DNA from 2 places in the Pullulanibacillus sp. KACC 23026 genome. Region 2 is predicted to be linked to the other one. Evidence: a T-box and tRNA genes for the amino acid it is inferred to sense, from the RefSeq annotation. Region 2 holds a T-box; the other holds one or more tRNA genes.

Region 1 (8,738 bases), 2.3 Mb from region 2:
ACAGTAATGTGAATAATTGAGGCTTATACTCCCTTGCAGTCTCTTTCCAATGAAAAAGACCTAATAAAAACGCAACAAACATCGTGGCAAAGGTAAAAAGCCCTTGAATCATATACCAGATCCCAATCTCCTCATGAACATAAGGAGCCCCTAAAACCGGATCAATTTCATACACTCTATAATACAGGTGGTGAAAGTCATTGGTTGCAACCATTATCAACGTAATAAAAGGAATGATAAGAAGTGCTGCACACTTTTTCTTCGTTAAAGGGATCCCTAAATAGTGCATCACAAACATTAGCCCTAAAGGAGGAGAAAAGGGCATACCCACATAACCTATGATTGTCCAAAACTTAATCTCCTCAATGGTTGTAGACATTAGGCAAAATGCAGTGGCCAAACAATAAATGGTTAAAGTTAATGTATATAAAATGAAGAGATAAGCAATATTTGTATATTTATGTCTTTTCAAAAAGACGTAAAGACATAAATACAAATTGAGAACACTTGACGTGCAAACGAGTGTGATATAGGGCATCAGCTTTGAGATCATGTTTATGTACCTTCTTTTAAGAAGAGAATTCTCTTTTCTTTCAAATGTAGCACATATAGAACGATTAGGGTTGACTATTTGATAAATTTCATCTTTGCGGGGTCCTCCCTCTACTAAAAAAACGAATAGCTAGATGAGGTCTTTCTTTCCTTAGATTAAAAAAGGCTTCGATATTACTTTGCCCATTTATTGCTTTTTTTCTTCTTAATGGTTAGATGTTCTAATCATTAAGCCATAAAAAAAACGCCTGTATAACTGATGTCACACGAATCAGTCATACAGGCGGTAAATAAATTTCTATTTGTTTAAACTCACTTTGGCGCTATACAGCTTTTGATTCTGGAACAACGGATTGACGTTGTTCGGCACGCTGATGGCGAGGTTTCACATTAAAGATGACATTTAAAATGATCGCCGTTAAGCTGCCTGTAACAATACCATTGCTTGTTAGAATTTGGACAAACTGTGGAAGCTTAGAAAACAGATCCGGTTGAACGGTGATCCCTACCCCCATTCCAATTGAACAGGCGATAATCAAAAGATTTTCCTGAGAGTTGAAGTCCACTTTTCCAAGCATTCGAATCCCTGACGTTGCAACCATGCCAAACATCGCGACCATCGCTCCACCTAAAACAGGGTTCGGAATCAATGTGGTTAAGGCACCGATCTTTGGAATAAGACCAAATACAATCAGTGCGGACCCCGCGACAAAAATAATGCGGCGATTACGGACACCTGATAATTGGACAAGCCCAACATTTTGCGAAAAGGTTGTATAAGGAAAAGCATTGAATAGAGAACCAACTAAAAGGGCAAGCCCTTCTGAACGGTAGCCTCTCTCAAGGTCATTTTCAGACAATGGCTGTTCACAAATCTCGGATAAGGCAAAAAAGGTACCAGATGATTCAATTAAACTCACGATTGAAACAAGAACCATTGTAATAATCGCATCGATATGGAACGTTGGGACGGCAAAGTGAAGCGGGGCAAGGAGATGGAACCAGCTCGCTTGTTTTAAAGAAGTAAGGTCCACCATTCCCATGAAATACGCCGCAATCGTGCCTGCAATAAGGCCAATTAGAACCGCAATAGAACGAATAAATCCTTTAAAGAAGCGTTGAATAAAAAGAATTAATAAGAGCACACCAAAAGCCAACGCTAAATTTTTCGGATCGTCATATTGCTTAGTCCCTGCAGTACCGGCAATATCTGAAATGGCAACCGGAATTAACGTAATTCCAATAATTGTAACAACAGATCCAATCACAACGGGAGGGAAAATTTTCATGATCTTACTGAAATATTTAGCAATTAAAAGGACAACTACTCCAGAAACCAAAATGGAACCTGAGATGGCACCCATTCCATACATCTTCCCAATGGAAATCATCGGAGCAACCGCTGTAAAGGTACACCCTAAGACAACCGGTAAGCCTACTCCAAAAAATTTATTTTTCCAAATCTGCAGCAAAGTAGCAAGGCCGCTAGCTGCAAGGTCAATTGAAACTAAATAGGTAAGCTGTGCAGCGGACATTCCCATTGCCGCACCGACAATAAGCGGAACAATAACCGCACCGGCATACATGGCGAGAACATGCTGAATCCCTAATGAAAAAATCTTTCCTGATGACAATCTGTTATTATCCACCAATCTTGACCTCCTCTTTTTCTCCTACAAAACTAACCTTGTTGTCTTTCAATGATGCAATTCGTGCTAATGAATAAATATCGAGATTAAGAGCGTCCAGCTTGGCTCTGCCGTCTTGAAAAGACTTTTCAATAACAATCCCTAATCCCTCTACATGTGCCCCAGCTTTTTCAACTAAACGAATCAACCCCAGAGAAGCTTCACCTCTCGCCAAAAAGTCATCAATGATCAGCACACGATCAGTTGGTTTAAGCCAATTTTTTGAAACCATAATGGTATTGCTTGTTTGCTTGGTGTAAGAATACACGGTTTCAGTGATCACTTCAGTTAGTGTTAGTGGCTTCTGCTTTCGTGCAAAGACAACCGGAATGCCCAGTATAAGGCCCGCAAAAACAGCCGGAGCAATTCCTGAAGACTCAAGTGTCACAATTTTTGTAAGATCACGCCCACTAAAATGCGTCGCAAATTCTTTACCGATTTCATGCATCAATTCAGGATCTATTTGATGATTCAAAAACGCATCCACTTTTAAGATATGTCCATCAATCACTTGGCCTTCTTTTAAGATCTTCTCCTTAAGAGCTAACATCGGCTTTCCTCCCTCTCGTTTTTCAGTACTCCTTGAATCAGGGTGGAAATAACGCAAAAAAACAAGCTGCCTTATTTCTCACCACAGAGTGAGAAAGGCACCTTGTTTACCGACAAGTTGACCTAGTAAACCGAATGTATTCTTGCCTAAAACAGGAATAACTCCCTTGTTTTTTTAGAAAACAACACGGCTTCTCACTCGTAGTCGAACCATTTACGGTAGTCCGGTAGAAACTTGTGGGCCATATCCCCACGATTATACGAGTACGATTATTAAATTCGACTTCATTATAATCGACTCTGGAAGCTTTGAAAAGTCTAAAATAAAAACTCTAATTTTAATGATAATTAAAAAAATATTCACCATCTATTCTTTTTAATTAAAACAAAGGACGTTTAACATGCTACTCCCAGAAAAAAGCTGCTTCCTCTTAAACAAATCCTTGTGAATAGCTTTCTTTAGCATGTGTGACGGACGGCGCCGCCACTATAAGAATGAAAAGGTGATAACCTTCCACCCAAATTGGACTCATTTCGGGATGGCGGAGTGCCTTTTCCCAAAACTTATCCCTTACCCAACTCCCTTACAAATAGCGGACTGGTGTTGCCGCATGGTTATCTTGCGCACCATTTTCAGTGGGCGCCCGCTCGTTTTCGTGGGCAAACTTGGCTTGCCCACCAGTTTAGCTCTCATCTCGCTAGTTTTCGTGGACAAGCTCTCACGTTATAGCCTCAATACACCAAAATGGGGCAGGAGTGATGCCAAAAGTGTGAGATGAAACCTCCAACACACCAAATCCAGGCGAGAGCGCCCCTAAAGTGTGTGTTGGAGCCTCCAATACACCAAAACATAGCGAGAGCTCCCCCAAAAGTGTGCGTTGCCTGTCCCATTACTCACTTTTCCACGCTAAGTTTATGATAGAGGTTTATAGTTCCTGAACAAAAGTAAAAACGCGACTCCTCGATTGGTATCGAGAAACCGCGTTGGTAATAGAGTTATGTATGGTGACCCGTATTGGGATCGAACCAATGACCTCCACCCTGTCAAGGTGGCGCTCTCCCAGCTGAGCTAACGGATCGTATTTGTTAAGGACAAGTAAAAATATATCGTATTTTGTCGATTAAGTCAACCATTTATTAAAATTAATTTTATAAACCTCACTTGCCCTTGATTAATCTGAAAATATAATCAAATTATAATATAGGGATTGTCTTTTGGCAATCCCTATTTGTACATTCCGAACTCGTTACAGCCTAACCGATTAAACCAATTGTCTTGAATACAAAAATAAAGGCGGTCATAGAAAAGACTGAAAGCAGTGTTGTCATCATAATGATGTTTGATGAGAGCTCACTGTCTCCATCCATAGCAGCCGTCATAATATACGAGGTAGTCGAGGTAGGCACACCAAACAGTACATATATCAATAGGACATCTTGCGTTGAAAAGCCCCAGGCTGTCGCGAGCATAACAGCGGCTAATGGAAAAATAATGAGCTTTAGAACACTTGCGTAAACCGTTGGAAGCAGCTTTTTTATAGACCCTTGGAAATTGAAAGTAGCCCCAATGGTTATTAAGGCAAGCGGTGTCGCAATCGGACTGACCTGATCAATTGAACGAGATAACATAACCGGGAGCTTTAAGCCAATTTCAGAAGCAATAATGCCCGCCACAATCGCTATAATCATGGGATTTTGGACAATCGTTTTAATCGCATCCATCGCAGTCTTCTTAAGACTAAATTCAGAACGTTTTTCTTGATTAGTCAGAGTCAGAAGAATAACGGTCAACACATTGTATAACGGAACCACAAAAGCGATGACTAAGGGGGTTTTAAGCCCGATCGTACCCGTCATATTCTCCATCAGAGTGATGCCGACATAAACAAAGTTTCCGCGAAATGCCCCCTGAACATAAGCCCCTATTTGACGCTTATCTTTTATCAAGACCAACCCGAGTCCCCATGCAAGGACCATTGTCAAGAAAGTTCCAATGACTGTGTAAAGAATAAAGCGACCATCAAAATAAGAATTAATGTGCGTGTTCATAATATCGGAAAAGAGTTTAATCGGCAAAGCCACTGTAAAAACGAGCTTATTAGATACTTTAATAAATGTGGCGTTAAGCATTCCAATACGTTTTAAAAAATAGCCGAGAGCCATGACGATAAAAATGGGCATGGCAATGTTCAAACTAAAAATAAAATTACTCATGATTTCCCTCTTAGACTGTCTATTTTTTTATACAACGAAGATACATTGAATAAGACTCAAGGTGTTTTCAAGTCAAGTCTAGCTAGACTAGTAAACATTAGATTTAGTATAGAACGACTTGAGTCTCCTGTAAAACAATCACGCCTTTATTTTCTGACAAGAGGGAGAATTCATTTGTTTTAGACAACTTACTCGTTTACTTCTTTTTTGATTCTTCCTCATCACGAATTCGATGGGCTAATCGACTAGAAGCATTTGACACAATACTTGCGACCAGGTCATCTAAAAAAGTGTGGACATTATTTCCATTTTTCGTATCCAAATCCTTTATGATACCTGTTTTGGCTTTGTCAAGATAACCAAAAGTGGTGATCGCAATACTGCCATATCCTAAGACAGCGCCTATTGCCAAAGTTTCATCGACACCAAACAGCCCTTCATCCTGCTCAACCAAGCTCTGCAGCGGTTCAGAAAGCTGCTTTTTTTCAGCAAGACGATCCAATTCGATCCCCACTAGCAAGGCGTGATGGACCTCCCGCTTTTCAAGAACGGCTTGAACACTTTCAATGCATGCCGGCATCTCTAATTCAGGAGAAAAAGGCACTTGCATCTCGTAAACAATTTCTGCCATACTTTCTATTGTGACGCCGCGCTCCCTTAAAAGCTGCTTAGCGGCCTCTGCTACAACTCGACTTTGAACGCGTTCTCCCACCAAAACGCCTCCTCTAAACAAACAGATTGTAAGAAGGTGAGGACTCCTCATCTCCCCTAAGAAAACAAGGTTATTTACATTCCTATGACTCTGTTTCAACAAGCATGCTCCTTTTTGGCATTTGAAAAAAAGGAGCCTAACGTGCGCCCAATAAAGCACTCAAAAATTTATCATTAGTTTTGAAGGATGACCGACAGCGGTATAATAATAGAGAGGTTATTTCATTTTAAGAAAGGGTGAGGAGTTTGCTCGTGTCTAACGCACAGATTCAAGATCATGCCATCCCAAGTAAAGAGTTGGATGAAGTGATCTCAACGCGTCTTTATCTGCCTCCTAATTATTCACCACTATATACATATCCTTTAATCATTGCTCAAGACGGACCGGATTATTTTGATTTAGGCCGCTTAGGAACAACACTTAACCAATTATTAAATGAAAACGAATTAGAAAAAGTCATTGTCTGCGGCATTCCGTATCCAGACCCGTTAACCCGCTGGCATCGCTATCACCCAGAAGGCGATCACCATGAGGCGTACCTCCGATTTTTGCACCGAGAGCTGCTGCCATCATTGAGACGCGATTTTGCGGTGGAAACATTGGCAAGCGGTGTAACGCTTATGGGGGATTCACTTGGGGCGACCGTTTCTCTCCTTGCCGCCTTAACCTACCCTCAATCGTTTGGGAATCTCATTCTTCAATCCCCATTTATTAACACGACCCTTTTAAACCGGATTGAAAAAGGATTGCCGAGCACTCTGACTGTCTATCATTCTGTTGGCAGAAACGAAACAGAGGTTAAGACAACATTAGGAAAGGTTGAAAATTTTTTCACTGCGAATCAAGCTCTTGCCAAACATCTGAGTCAAAATACAATTTCCAGTTATTCTTATGTCGAGCATGACGGCGTACACACATGGAGTAGCTGGCAAGAGGATTTAAAGAAGGCGCTCCTCCACTTATTCCCGCGATCCTAATGCTGCGGGTTTTCATCTGCTCAACTTTTCATTATAATTATCCTATAAGATAAGTTGATGGAGACTTGAAAGGCGGTTAGATAATGAAATACGGTATTGCCATGTTTCCAAGTAAACAGTTACAAGACCTCGTCAATTCCTATAGGAAGCGCTACGATCCTCATTATGCTTTAGTTCCGCCTCATATCACGATAAAGCCTGCCTTTGAACTAGAAAACGGTGAGGTCGATTCTTTTGTCTCACGTGTTCATGAGATCGCAGCCTCTATTGGACCTGTTCAAATTGAAGTAAACAAAGTCAAATCCTTTCAGCCTGTAAACAATGTGATTTACTTAAAAGTGGAGGAAGACCCTAACTTAGTTGAACTCTATCATCAGCTAAGGGCATTAGAAGTAGGGCCGGCTGGCGAATATCCTTTTGTTCCTCACATCACACTTGCTCAAGGGCTTTCGAACGAAGAACATAGCGATATTATTGAAGTTTTAAAAATGAAAAACATTCAGCATCATGAAACCATTGATCGCTTCCAGCTCCTTTACCAGCTGGATAATCAATCTTGGACCGTCTATGAAACATTTCATTTAGGAAAGGATACACACTAATATGTCCCTTGAAGTTGTAGTTTGTGAGAAAGAACAAGATTATCAGAACGCGCTTTACATTCGGCGCATCGTTTTTATAGAAGAACAACAGGTTCCTGAAGAGCTTGAAATCGATGACCATGAAAAAGATGCGATTCATTTTGTCGTGTATGACCAAAACCGTGAACCAGTTGGAGCGGGCCGGCTTCGAAATAAAGGCAATATGGCCAAGGTAGAGCGGATCTGCGTACTCAAGAATCGACGTGGTGAGCATATTGGCGAGGCCTTAATGGGCAAGCTTGAGCAAGTTGCGGAGGAAAAGGGATTCACTAACTTGCTTCTGAATGCACAGACTCATGCTCAAGGCTTTTATGAAAAACTCGGCTACAAAGTCACATCTGATTTATTTTATGAAGCAGGCATCCCGCATGTCGAGATGAAAAAAAACGTTTAACACTAGCCAGATTTAAAGGCTTCTCCAAGAATTTATTTTGGGGAAGCTTTTTTCATTTTTGGAAACACCCGCGAATGACTTCACTGCTTTTGAGTTAAACTACTCACACAAGAGGTGAGTCATGTGCATGAATACATAGAAACAACCGTTGAGCTCGTTGTCGGTTTCTTCGCTTTAATGCTCATTACAAAAATGTTAGGCCGCTCATCCATCTCACAAGCAACCCCCTTTGATTTTGTTGCTTCACTCGTACTAGGTGAGTTTGTTGGAGGGGCTATCTACGACCCAAAAGTCGATCTCTTTCGGATTATTTATGTTGTTGTCATCTGGGGGATCTTAATCTTCCTAGTGGACTTCATCGCCTTGAAATTCAACAAATCCCGCGGACTAATTGAGAGTGTTCCCGCGATCCTGATCAAAAATGGGATTATCAACCGAAATGTATTAAAAAAGCATCGGTTGGACATTAATCGTCTTCAGTCCTTACTTCGAGATAAAGATATTTTTTCATTTCGTGAGGTTGAGCATGCGATCTTAGAGCCCAATGGTAAAATTAATGTTATTAAAAGGCCGATGTTTGATACCGTCAAAAAAGTAGATCTCGATTTGCCTGTTCAATCTGTCAGCATTCCGGTTACTCTAATTAGTGATGGGGTTCTCATTCCAAATAACTTAAAACAGATCAATCGTGACTCAAAATGGCTGGAACAGGAGCTCTTAAATCGCTCCATTAAGAGTATACGGGATGTGATGATTTGCGAATGGCGGCTTGAGGATGGTCTCTACGTTCAAACGATTTTCCCTTCGCAAAAGACTCAATAGAAAAACCGGGCAACCCCTTTGCCCGGCCTTTTAATTTAGACTTGTTAGTCCTCCTCCTCAAGCGTCTTCTCGCGCGTCTTCTCGCGGTTCCTTTAGTGAGACCAGGAGAAAGATCACACCAACAACTAAAACGAGAAGTCCCCACCAAAGATCAATGTTTATTTTTACCGAATCCGTACGAGGATTATT
Region 2 (8,738 bases):
GCGGCCCAAAACGGCTGGATTGATGAAAAACAAACCGTTTTAGAAATTTTAACGAGCTTTAAGCGTGCTGGTGCTGATTTAATTTTGACTTATCACGCGAAAGAGGCAGCTCGTTGGTTGAAAGAAGGCTATAAGTCATGATGAATATAAGTCGATCTGTTCAGGCGTTTGAAAAAGCGAAGAAAGTGATGCCCGGTGGGGTTAATTCACCGGTGAGAGCTTTTAAATCGGTGGATCTGTCACCTGTTTTTATAAAAGAAGGAAAAGGCTCACGGGTCACTGATATTGATGGAAATACGTACATTGACTATGTCTTATCATGGGGACCGCTTATTCTTGGCCATGCGCAACCAAATGTTGTACAAGCTATAAAAGAAACAGCGGAACGCGGGACAAGCTTTGGGGCGCCTAACTTGCTTGAAACCGAGCTTGCCGAATTGGTCATTGATCGCGTTCGCTCCATTGACGTTGTACGGATGGTGAACTCTGGAACGGAAGCAACGATGAGTGCGCTTCGTCTGGCTCGAGGGTTTACCGGCCGTGATAAAATTTTGAAGTTTGAAGGCTGTTACCATGGCCATGGAGATTCTCTTTTAATTAAGGCGGGTTCAGGTGTAGCGACATTAGGATTACCAGATAGTCCTGGAGTACCAAAGGGAATTGCGCAAAACACCATTACGGTTCCTTACAATGATCTTGATGGCGTGAAGTTTGCTTTTGAGAAGTTTGGTGAAGAAATTGCGGCAATTATCGTTGAACCTGTAGCAGGAAACATGGGGGTGGTTCCGCCTCTGCCAGGTTTCTTAGAGGGTCTTCGACAAATCACAGAAGAGTATGGTTCCCTTTTAATTTTTGATGAAGTCATGTCCGGTTTCCGAGTGGATTATTATTCAGCGCAAGGGCGTTTTGGGATTACTCCTGATTTGACTTGTCTCGGAAAAGTAATAGGCGGGGGACTCCCTGTAGGAGCATACGGTGGACGCCGCGATATTATGGAAAGAGTCGCACCGGCGGGTAACATCTATCAAGCAGGAACGTTGTCAGGCAATCCGCTCGCTATGGCGGCAGGGCTCGCTACACTTTCACAAGTGAAGCCTGAAGACTATAAAGGCTTTGAACAAAAAGCAACTCGTCTTGAAGAAGGGTATCTTGCCGCGGCAGAAAAGCACCGTGTTCCATTAACTGTTAACCGTATTGGTTCGATGATTGGCTTGTTCTTTACGGATAAACAGGTCATTAATTACGAAACAGCTAAATCAGCCAATTTAGATCACTTTACCTCTTATTTTAGAATGATGCTTGAGCAAGGCATTTCATTACCCCCTTCTCAATTTGAAGGCTTATTCCTCTCAACCGCTCATTCTATGGAAGATATCGAAGCAACCATTCAGGCAGCTGACTATGCCTTTTCAAAATTTTGATAGGTCAAAAATAGCGTTCACTACGGTGGACGCTATTTTTTACATTAAGAAAGCAGAAAATCGACGCAGGTAAAATTATAAGAAAAAAGGATACATGCAGCTAGGCTGTTTTCATAAATTTTATTGCTTTTTAGGCCCTTTTTAGGCGGGCAACCCGTGAGCGAGTAATGGCTTGTCGATATCACAATTGGGCTATTGGTTCAATCTTTTTTCTATTAAAAATAGAAAAGAGTCATGTTTGCTAGAAAGTGTGAATAGACTGAGGTTAAGGGAACCATTCGATGAGTAAGTGCTTATCGTTTTTTTGCTCTAAACTAGGAAGTTGACATAAAAACAGACGAGATTACATAAATCTGTATTATGAATAAGTGGAAAGGGTGAACGTAATGTCCCATGCCTCAAGCCAAAGTCTTCAATTTTCAATCGATGAAACCATTTGGTTAAGAAATGGATATGAAGCAGAGGAGATTTTATCCTTAGCTCTCGACCCCGATATCACAATAGAAGAAACATCTCAATATGTTGCTATAAGAGGCTCATTAAGATTGACCGGTGAATATAAGCCTGCGGTTCAGGATGAAGTGATTGAACGAACCGAAGACGTCTCCTACCGTGTGATTGACGAAATTATGGAAACAGAAGATGGGACGGCATATATGGAACACCATTTTCCAGTGGATATCACTATTCCGGCTAATCGTGTGAGGGCTATTGAAGATGTTTATGTCACTGTTGATTCATTGGACTATGTTCAACCGAATAAGGGGTGTCTGCAATTACAGGCAGATATTTCGATTTCTGGGTTAGTTAATCCCGACCTGCAGGCTATTGATTCACGTCAAGAGGAGAGCTATCAAGAAAAACAAGAGAATGCCTATGATCCACTAGACACGGTCAACTATGAAGCGTATCGAGAGCCTGATGAAGAGGAGCCAGCAAAAGCCCCGCAAATTGATTTTAAGGAACGTGAAGAGGAAGCAATAGAAGAACTCTCTTATCAAACGGATTTTGAAGAAGCAGCAGATGCTCAGGATGGCGTGTTATTCCAGACAGAGGATGAGGAGGAAGAAATCATCATCCCTGTGCGAAGTGAGAACATTCCAATGGAGAGTGAACCTGAAACCGAAACAGGGTTCAAACAATTTGAAACCCCTACTATGCAAGTAAATACAGGTTTGAAAAAGGGAACTGAGGCCGCTGGTGAAGAAAACAAGCAGCCGGCCGTTCAAGTTTCAGAATCGGCGCCTGCTGTGCCTTCAACACCAGCACCTGAACCTGAACAAACAGCTCCTATTGAAGAAAACGTCCCGTCAGTTGCGGAGGAAGTGGATCACCAAGAGTCCGTTGAAGAAAAACCAAAAATTAAACGACGTGATGAAAATGCCCTGTATCTCACTAAGATGCTGACGAGCGAAAATGAACAGTTTACAAAGGTGAAAATTTGCATTGTTCAAGAAGGGGATAACCTTGAAACAATCGCTAACCGATATAAAGTTCCGGTAACGAATATTTTAAGAAGGAATCAATTAAGCACAGAGAGCTTGGATGAAGGGCAAGTGTTATATATCCCGGTAAAGGGGTGAGTGATTTTGTCTCAGACCAATGCTTGGCGTGACCTCGATCTCGGTGGTCACGTTTCTTCTTTTTATAAGGAACCTCATGAAGAGATCCCTTCCTCGGTCTTTTCGGCGTATGAGTTAAATCCGCAGATGGTGAGGGTGATAAGTCATGGAAGAGTATGGTATATAGAGGATCAAGGCAACCAATACGCTTTAAAAAGAATCGCTTTAACCCATAATCAACTTCGACGTTTTCTATCCTTTTATCAAGCTTCAAGGCAGAGTCCGATTCAAACCCCTGCATTAATCCTGAATTCGAATGGTCAGCCTTATTCTATGGATGGCCGAGACATCTATTTCCTGACTGAGTGGTTATCCATCACGGACCGTGATCAATCGGATCAATGGGAAATGCTATGGGATACACTTGGGGATTGGCATCGATTAACCGCACAGAGCTTTGAATTAGAGGCGGCGTGGCGGGAGGCTTTTATAGAAAGATGTCTTGAAGTGTGGTCAGAGCAAGTGTTAAGCCTCGATTTATTTATGAATGATTGTGAACATCGCCTTTATCCATCTCCTTTTGAACAGCGCTTTATGGCGATCTTTTCTGAAATCCGTTCAGGTGCAGAAGAAGCCCACACACGCATGAAAAACTGGCAAGACCAATTATCTGAGAAAAAACAGATAAGGGTTGTCTCCTGTCATGGCAAACCATCCACCGCCCATCTTATTGTTTCGGGAAGACGCCGGAACTGGATCAGTACGGATCAATCAGGGATCGATCTGCCAGTCCGTGATCTACTGTGGTTGTTAAGATGGGGACAGACAACGGTTCACCCCGAAGCACTAAAAAGGGGATTTGATATTTATGAAACGATCTTTCCATTAGATGAGCATGAAAAGACCTTGCTCTCAGCTCATCTCTGTCAGCCGGCTTCACTAGTTCGCCTGCTTCATCAGTATAAGCAAAGTCGAAAGAGTCAGCTTGATGAGCGAGGCATGACCATTAATCTTGAAAAAGCTTATCATCACTGGGGGCGAACTTGGCAGGCTACTCGGCCACTGTTGGATAACAAGCCACAATCACCGAGTGAATCAGATGAAAAAACGGGGAAGGACTGAGATGAGACGCTAACGAATTGGCTCTGTTAATCGGCAACATTGCCACCTAAAAAAACAGCTTGACCATTGTAGGTGTCAACGTGTTAATGACTAGGTTGATTTTTTAATAAGGCAAGTAATTGAGATAACCAGAAATAAGCGGAAGATTTCCGGTTAAACAGCAGAATCGAGCTCAGATGCGGGAATATAAGCGGAGTTTTTCCGGTTAAGCAGGGCAAAAGGACTCCGATCCACGCTTTCTAGAGTCAATAGCCGGAAAATCTCCGTCTATTTTAGCTGTTTTCAGTGGGATTTCCTAATTAAGAGAAAATTCTCCGCTTATTTATCAACTCCTCTTTAACATCGCCTATTAAAGATAAAAGCTTGGGAAATATCCCAAGCTTTTATCTATTATATAGGGGACAGACCTCTACTGAAAGAATAACAACTTGGCAGAGGTCTGTCCCCACCCATCAAGAAAGAATAACGGCTTGGCAGAGGTCTGTCCCCGTCCAAGATCCTTAAATCCAGCTTCTCAAGAAACAAATGTAGAGGGCAATCATCACTATGAACAGAATAATATCAAATGTCGTTGGGAAGAAGAGCATTCGAAGCCCTTGAAAAACGGCTAATGGCAGGATAAAAAGTTCGATCCCATCGCGAATCGCTCTGATCCAAGGGGGCAATCGGTATTTGTTATATCTCCAGCGATTAAACAAATCAACACCTCCCGTTCGGTGGTCGTGAAGGTCTTTTTCGAACCCTGAGCGTGTACATCAGAACCAATTAGTATTATTTTATGTGAACATGGGCTAATCGTGCACTCTTATTTGTCCTTATCCAATAACTCTTTTTAACGATTTGACATTCGGAAAAGATACTCGTAAAATGAAATTACAAAACACAGGTGCGTGGATAGGGAAGAGTACAGATTGGCTGACTATTAGAGAGAGCAATTCACCGGCTGAAAGATTGCTTGAGTTAGCCATTTGGAAGGTCGCCCTTGAGCTGTTCCTTTGAACCCGAGCTTCGGCTCGCAGTAGAAGTGAACCGGTTGTTCCCGTTATCGAACAGAGAGTGTGTTTGGTTCATTCCAAGCGAACAAAGGTGGTACCGCGGAGCGTTCTTCGTCCTTTTATAGGGAGAAGAAGGCTTTTTTTATTGGCCTTTTTCTTGAAGAAGAAGGCAGCCCGAAGCGTTTCCTGTGGATATGGATAGGAGGAATAGTATGTCTGAGAAACCTGAATTGAAGGCCAAGTACGACCCGAATCAGACAGAGAGTAAATGGTATCAGATATGGAAGGATAAAGGATATTTTAAAGCAGGCGAAGATCCTTCCAAGACCCCTTATACGATTGTGATCCCACCGCCGAACGTAACGGGTAAGCTTCATCTGGGGCATGCCTGGGATACAACGATGCAGGATTTACTCATTCGTTTTAAGCGGATGCAAGGGTATGATGCGCTTTACTTGCCTGGGATGGACCATGCCGGTATCGCAACACAGGCTAAGGTCGATGCGAAGCTCCGTGAGCAGGGAACAAACCGTTATGAGCTCGGTCGCGAGAAATTTTTGGAAGTTTCTTGGGAATGGAAGGAAGAATACGCTGAATTTATTCGCAACCAATGGGCAAAGATGGGTCTTTCCCTCGATTACAGCCGCGAGCGCTTTACATTAGATGAAGGGTTATCTAAAGCGGTTCGTGAAGTGTTCGTCCGGCTTTATGAAAAAGGATTAATCTATCGCGGTGAATATATTATCAACTGGGACCCTGCTACTAAAACGGCGCTTTCCGATATTGAAGTTATTTATAAAGAGGTTCAAGGTCATCTCTATCATCTGCGTTATCCATTAGCCGACGGATCGGGCTTTATTGAGGTAGCAACCACACGGCCGGAGACGATGCTTGGTGATACAGCCATCGCCGTTCATCCAGATGACGAGCGCTACAAAGAGGTAGTCGGCAAAACGGCTATTTTACCTATCGTCGGCCGTGAAATACCAATTGTAGCTGATGATTACGTCGATAGAGAGTTTGGGTCTGGCGCAGTCAAAATTACGCCTGCTCATGATCCGAATGATTTTGAACTTGGTAATCGCCATAACCTTGAACGAATTTTGGTTTTGGATGAATCTGGGACGATGAATGAAAATGCCGGCAGTTATCAAGGCCTTGACCGATTCGAATGCCGTAAGAAGATTGTTAAGGATCTAGAAGAAGCAGGTGTTTTAGTTAAAATTGAAGACATCATGCACTCGGTTGGTCACTCGGAACGCAGCGATGCGGTCGTTGAGCCTTATTTGTCTACTCAGTGGTTTGTTAAAATGGCACCTCTAGCTGAACGATCAGTGAACATTCAGAAGCAGCATGGAGAAGAAGCGGTTCATTTCGTTCCAGAACGCTTTGAAAATACGTATTTCAATTGGATGGAGAACATTCGCGATTGGTGTATCTCTCGTCAGCTCTGGTGGGGACATCGTATTCCAGCTTGGTACCATAAAGAAACAGGCGAGGTTTATGTCGGAATGGAAGAACCGGCGAATCCTGAAGAGTGGAATCAAGATGAGGATGTTCTGGATACTTGGTTCAGCTCAGCTCTTTGGCCATTCTCGACGCTCGGATGGCCAGATGAAGAGTCGGCGGATCTTAACCGGTATTTCCCAACGGACGTCCTGGTTACAGGCTACGATATCATCTTCTTCTGGGTTGCTCGTATGATCTTCCAATCCATTGAATTTACTGACCGCAAACCTTTTAAAGATGTCTTGCTCCACGGGCTTATTCGTGACGCAGAGGGTCGTAAAATGAGTAAATCGCTAGGCAATGGGATTGACCCAATGGATGTGATTGATAAATACGGTGCAGATGCCTTAAGATATACGATTGCTACAGGTACAACACCGGGGCAGGATCAACGCTTCCAATGGGAAAAAGTAGAAGCAAGCTGGAATTTTGCCAATAAGATTTGGAATGCCTCTCGTTTTCTCATCATGAATCTAGGTGACATGACTTATGATGAAATTTCTTTAGAGGGTGAAAAATCGGTGGCAGATCGTTGGATTTTGTCTCGGTTGAATACGACGATCGAAGCGGTCACTCAACAGATTGAGAAATATGATTTTGGAGAAGCTGGTCGAAAGCTTTATTCCTTTATTTGGGATGATTTCTGCGATTGGTACATTGAAATGGCAAAAATCGCTCTTTATGGGGAGAATGTAGCAGCCAAACAGACAACCAAATCCGTATTGGTCCATGTTTTGGATCAGACACTCAGATTGCTTCATCCATTTATGCCGTTTGTTACAGAAGAAATTTGGCAGTATCTTCCACATCAAGGAGAAACGATCCTAAAAGCTGAATGGCCGACAAGCCACTCTGAACTGGCAGATGAAGAAGCTGATAAAACGATGCAGCTGCTTCAGAATATAATCAAAGCCGTTCGAAATACGCGTGCTGAAAAGAATGTAGCACCTAGTAAAAAAATTGATATCCAAATTAAACCGGCAAGCGCTGTTGAGCTAGCGCTTCTTGAAGAAAACCGAATGTATTTGGAGCGTTTCTGTAACCCAGAAACGTTGACTCTTGCAGAAGGGTTACCCGCCCCTGAACAATCGATTAGCATTGTTGTAACGGGTGCAGAGCTTTATTTGCCGCTTGCGGGTTTGATCAATTTTGAAGAAGAAATCGCGCGCTTAAAGCAAGAACTTAAGAAATGGGAATCTGAAGTAGAGCGGGTGCAAAAGAAGCTTTCCAATCAAGGCTTCATGGCTAAAGCTCCAGAAGCAGTTGTTCAAGCTGAGCGTGAAAAAGAAACAGATTACTTGGCAAAACGTGATAAAGTACAAGAACGCCTGAATGAACTACAAAATTAACAACTAGAATGGCAGGCTGATCAGCCTGCCATTTATAAGATTGGCGAAGGGGAAGACGACCAATGTTTAAAACTATAGATGAAACTTTAGATTGGATTCACACCCATCTACCGCACGGAATTAAGCCTGGGCTTTCTCGGATGGAATGGGTGATGGACAAGCTTGGCCATCCAGAGCGCACGATTCGAGCCATTCATGTTGGAGGAACGAATGGAAAAGGGTCAACCGTTTCGTTTTTAAGAAGCGTCTTAATGGAGACATTTGAAGAAGTAGGCACCTTCACGTCTCCTTATATTGTTAGCTTCAATGAGAGAATAGCGGTCAATAACCAGCCAATTTCAGATGAGGACTTGGTAAAAGCGGCTAATATGATTTATCCATTTGCAGAGGAACTTGGCAAAAGTGATCTCGGCTATCCAACTGAATTTGAAGTGATTACGATGATCAGCCTTGTTTATTTTTCGAGAATTCATCCCTGTGATGTGGTGATCTATGAGGTCGGTCTAGGCGGTCGTCTAGATTCAACCAATATTATTTATCCGCTCGTTTCCGTTATTACCAATGTGGGGATTGACCATGTCGCTCAACTTGGAGGGACGATCACTGAAATTGCTTCTGAAAAGGCAGGAATTATAAAGTCTGGAACACCGATTGTCACAACGGCCGAGCATCCTGATGCCTTAAAAGTAATCCAAGAGAAGGCAACTCAAATGAAAGCGAAGCTCTATCAGTTGGGTCAACACTTTGAGGTTGTTCAAGAATCTTCAAGTGCGGCCTATG

What was found. The T-box of region 2 lies ahead of PU629_RS06660 (valine--tRNA ligase). A T-box ahead of a tRNA ligase gene usually reads a tRNA of that ligase, here a tRNA-Val.
Region 1: it has a tRNA-Val gene. The T-box ahead of PU629_RS06660 (valine--tRNA ligase) is inferred to sense a tRNA for this amino acid. The anticodon was not compared.

The regions. Positions count from the first base shown of each region.
Region 1 is NZ_CP119107.1:3,780,486-3,789,223, forward strand. Features, by position in the region: gene PU629_RS17450 (histidine kinase N-terminal 7TM domain-containing diguanylate cyclase) at 1-553, opposite strand, end outside; gene PU629_RS17455 (nucleobase:cation symporter-2 family protein) at 876-2,138, opposite strand; gene PU629_RS17460 (xanthine phosphoribosyltransferase) at 2,194-2,790, opposite strand; purine riboswitch at 2,972-3,073, opposite strand; tRNA gene PU629_RS17465 (tRNA-Val) at 3,793-3,868, opposite strand; gene PU629_RS17470 (AEC family transporter) at 4,044-5,003, opposite strand; gene PU629_RS17475 (phosphatidylglycerophosphatase A family protein) at 5,200-5,715, opposite strand; gene PU629_RS17480 (alpha/beta hydrolase) at 5,967-6,692, shown strand; gene PU629_RS17485 (YjcG family protein) at 6,776-7,294, shown strand; gene PU629_RS17490 (GNAT family N-acetyltransferase) at 7,296-7,727, shown strand; gene PU629_RS17495 (DUF421 domain-containing protein) at 7,851-8,549, shown strand; gene PU629_RS17500 (hypothetical protein) at 8,607-8,738, opposite strand, start outside.
Region 2 is NZ_CP119107.1:1,476,713-1,485,450, forward strand. Features, by position in the region: gene hemB (porphobilinogen synthase) at 1-141, shown strand, start outside; gene hemL (glutamate-1-semialdehyde 2,1-aminomutase) at 138-1,421, shown strand; gene spoVID (stage VI sporulation protein D) at 1,808-3,004, shown strand; gene PU629_RS06650 (phosphotransferase) at 3,011-4,105, shown strand; gene PU629_RS06655 (hypothetical protein) at 4,606-4,803, opposite strand; T-box leader at 4,988-5,222, shown strand; gene PU629_RS06660 (valine--tRNA ligase) at 5,313-7,958, shown strand; gene PU629_RS06665 (bifunctional folylpolyglutamate synthase/dihydrofolate synthase) at 8,021-8,738, shown strand, end outside.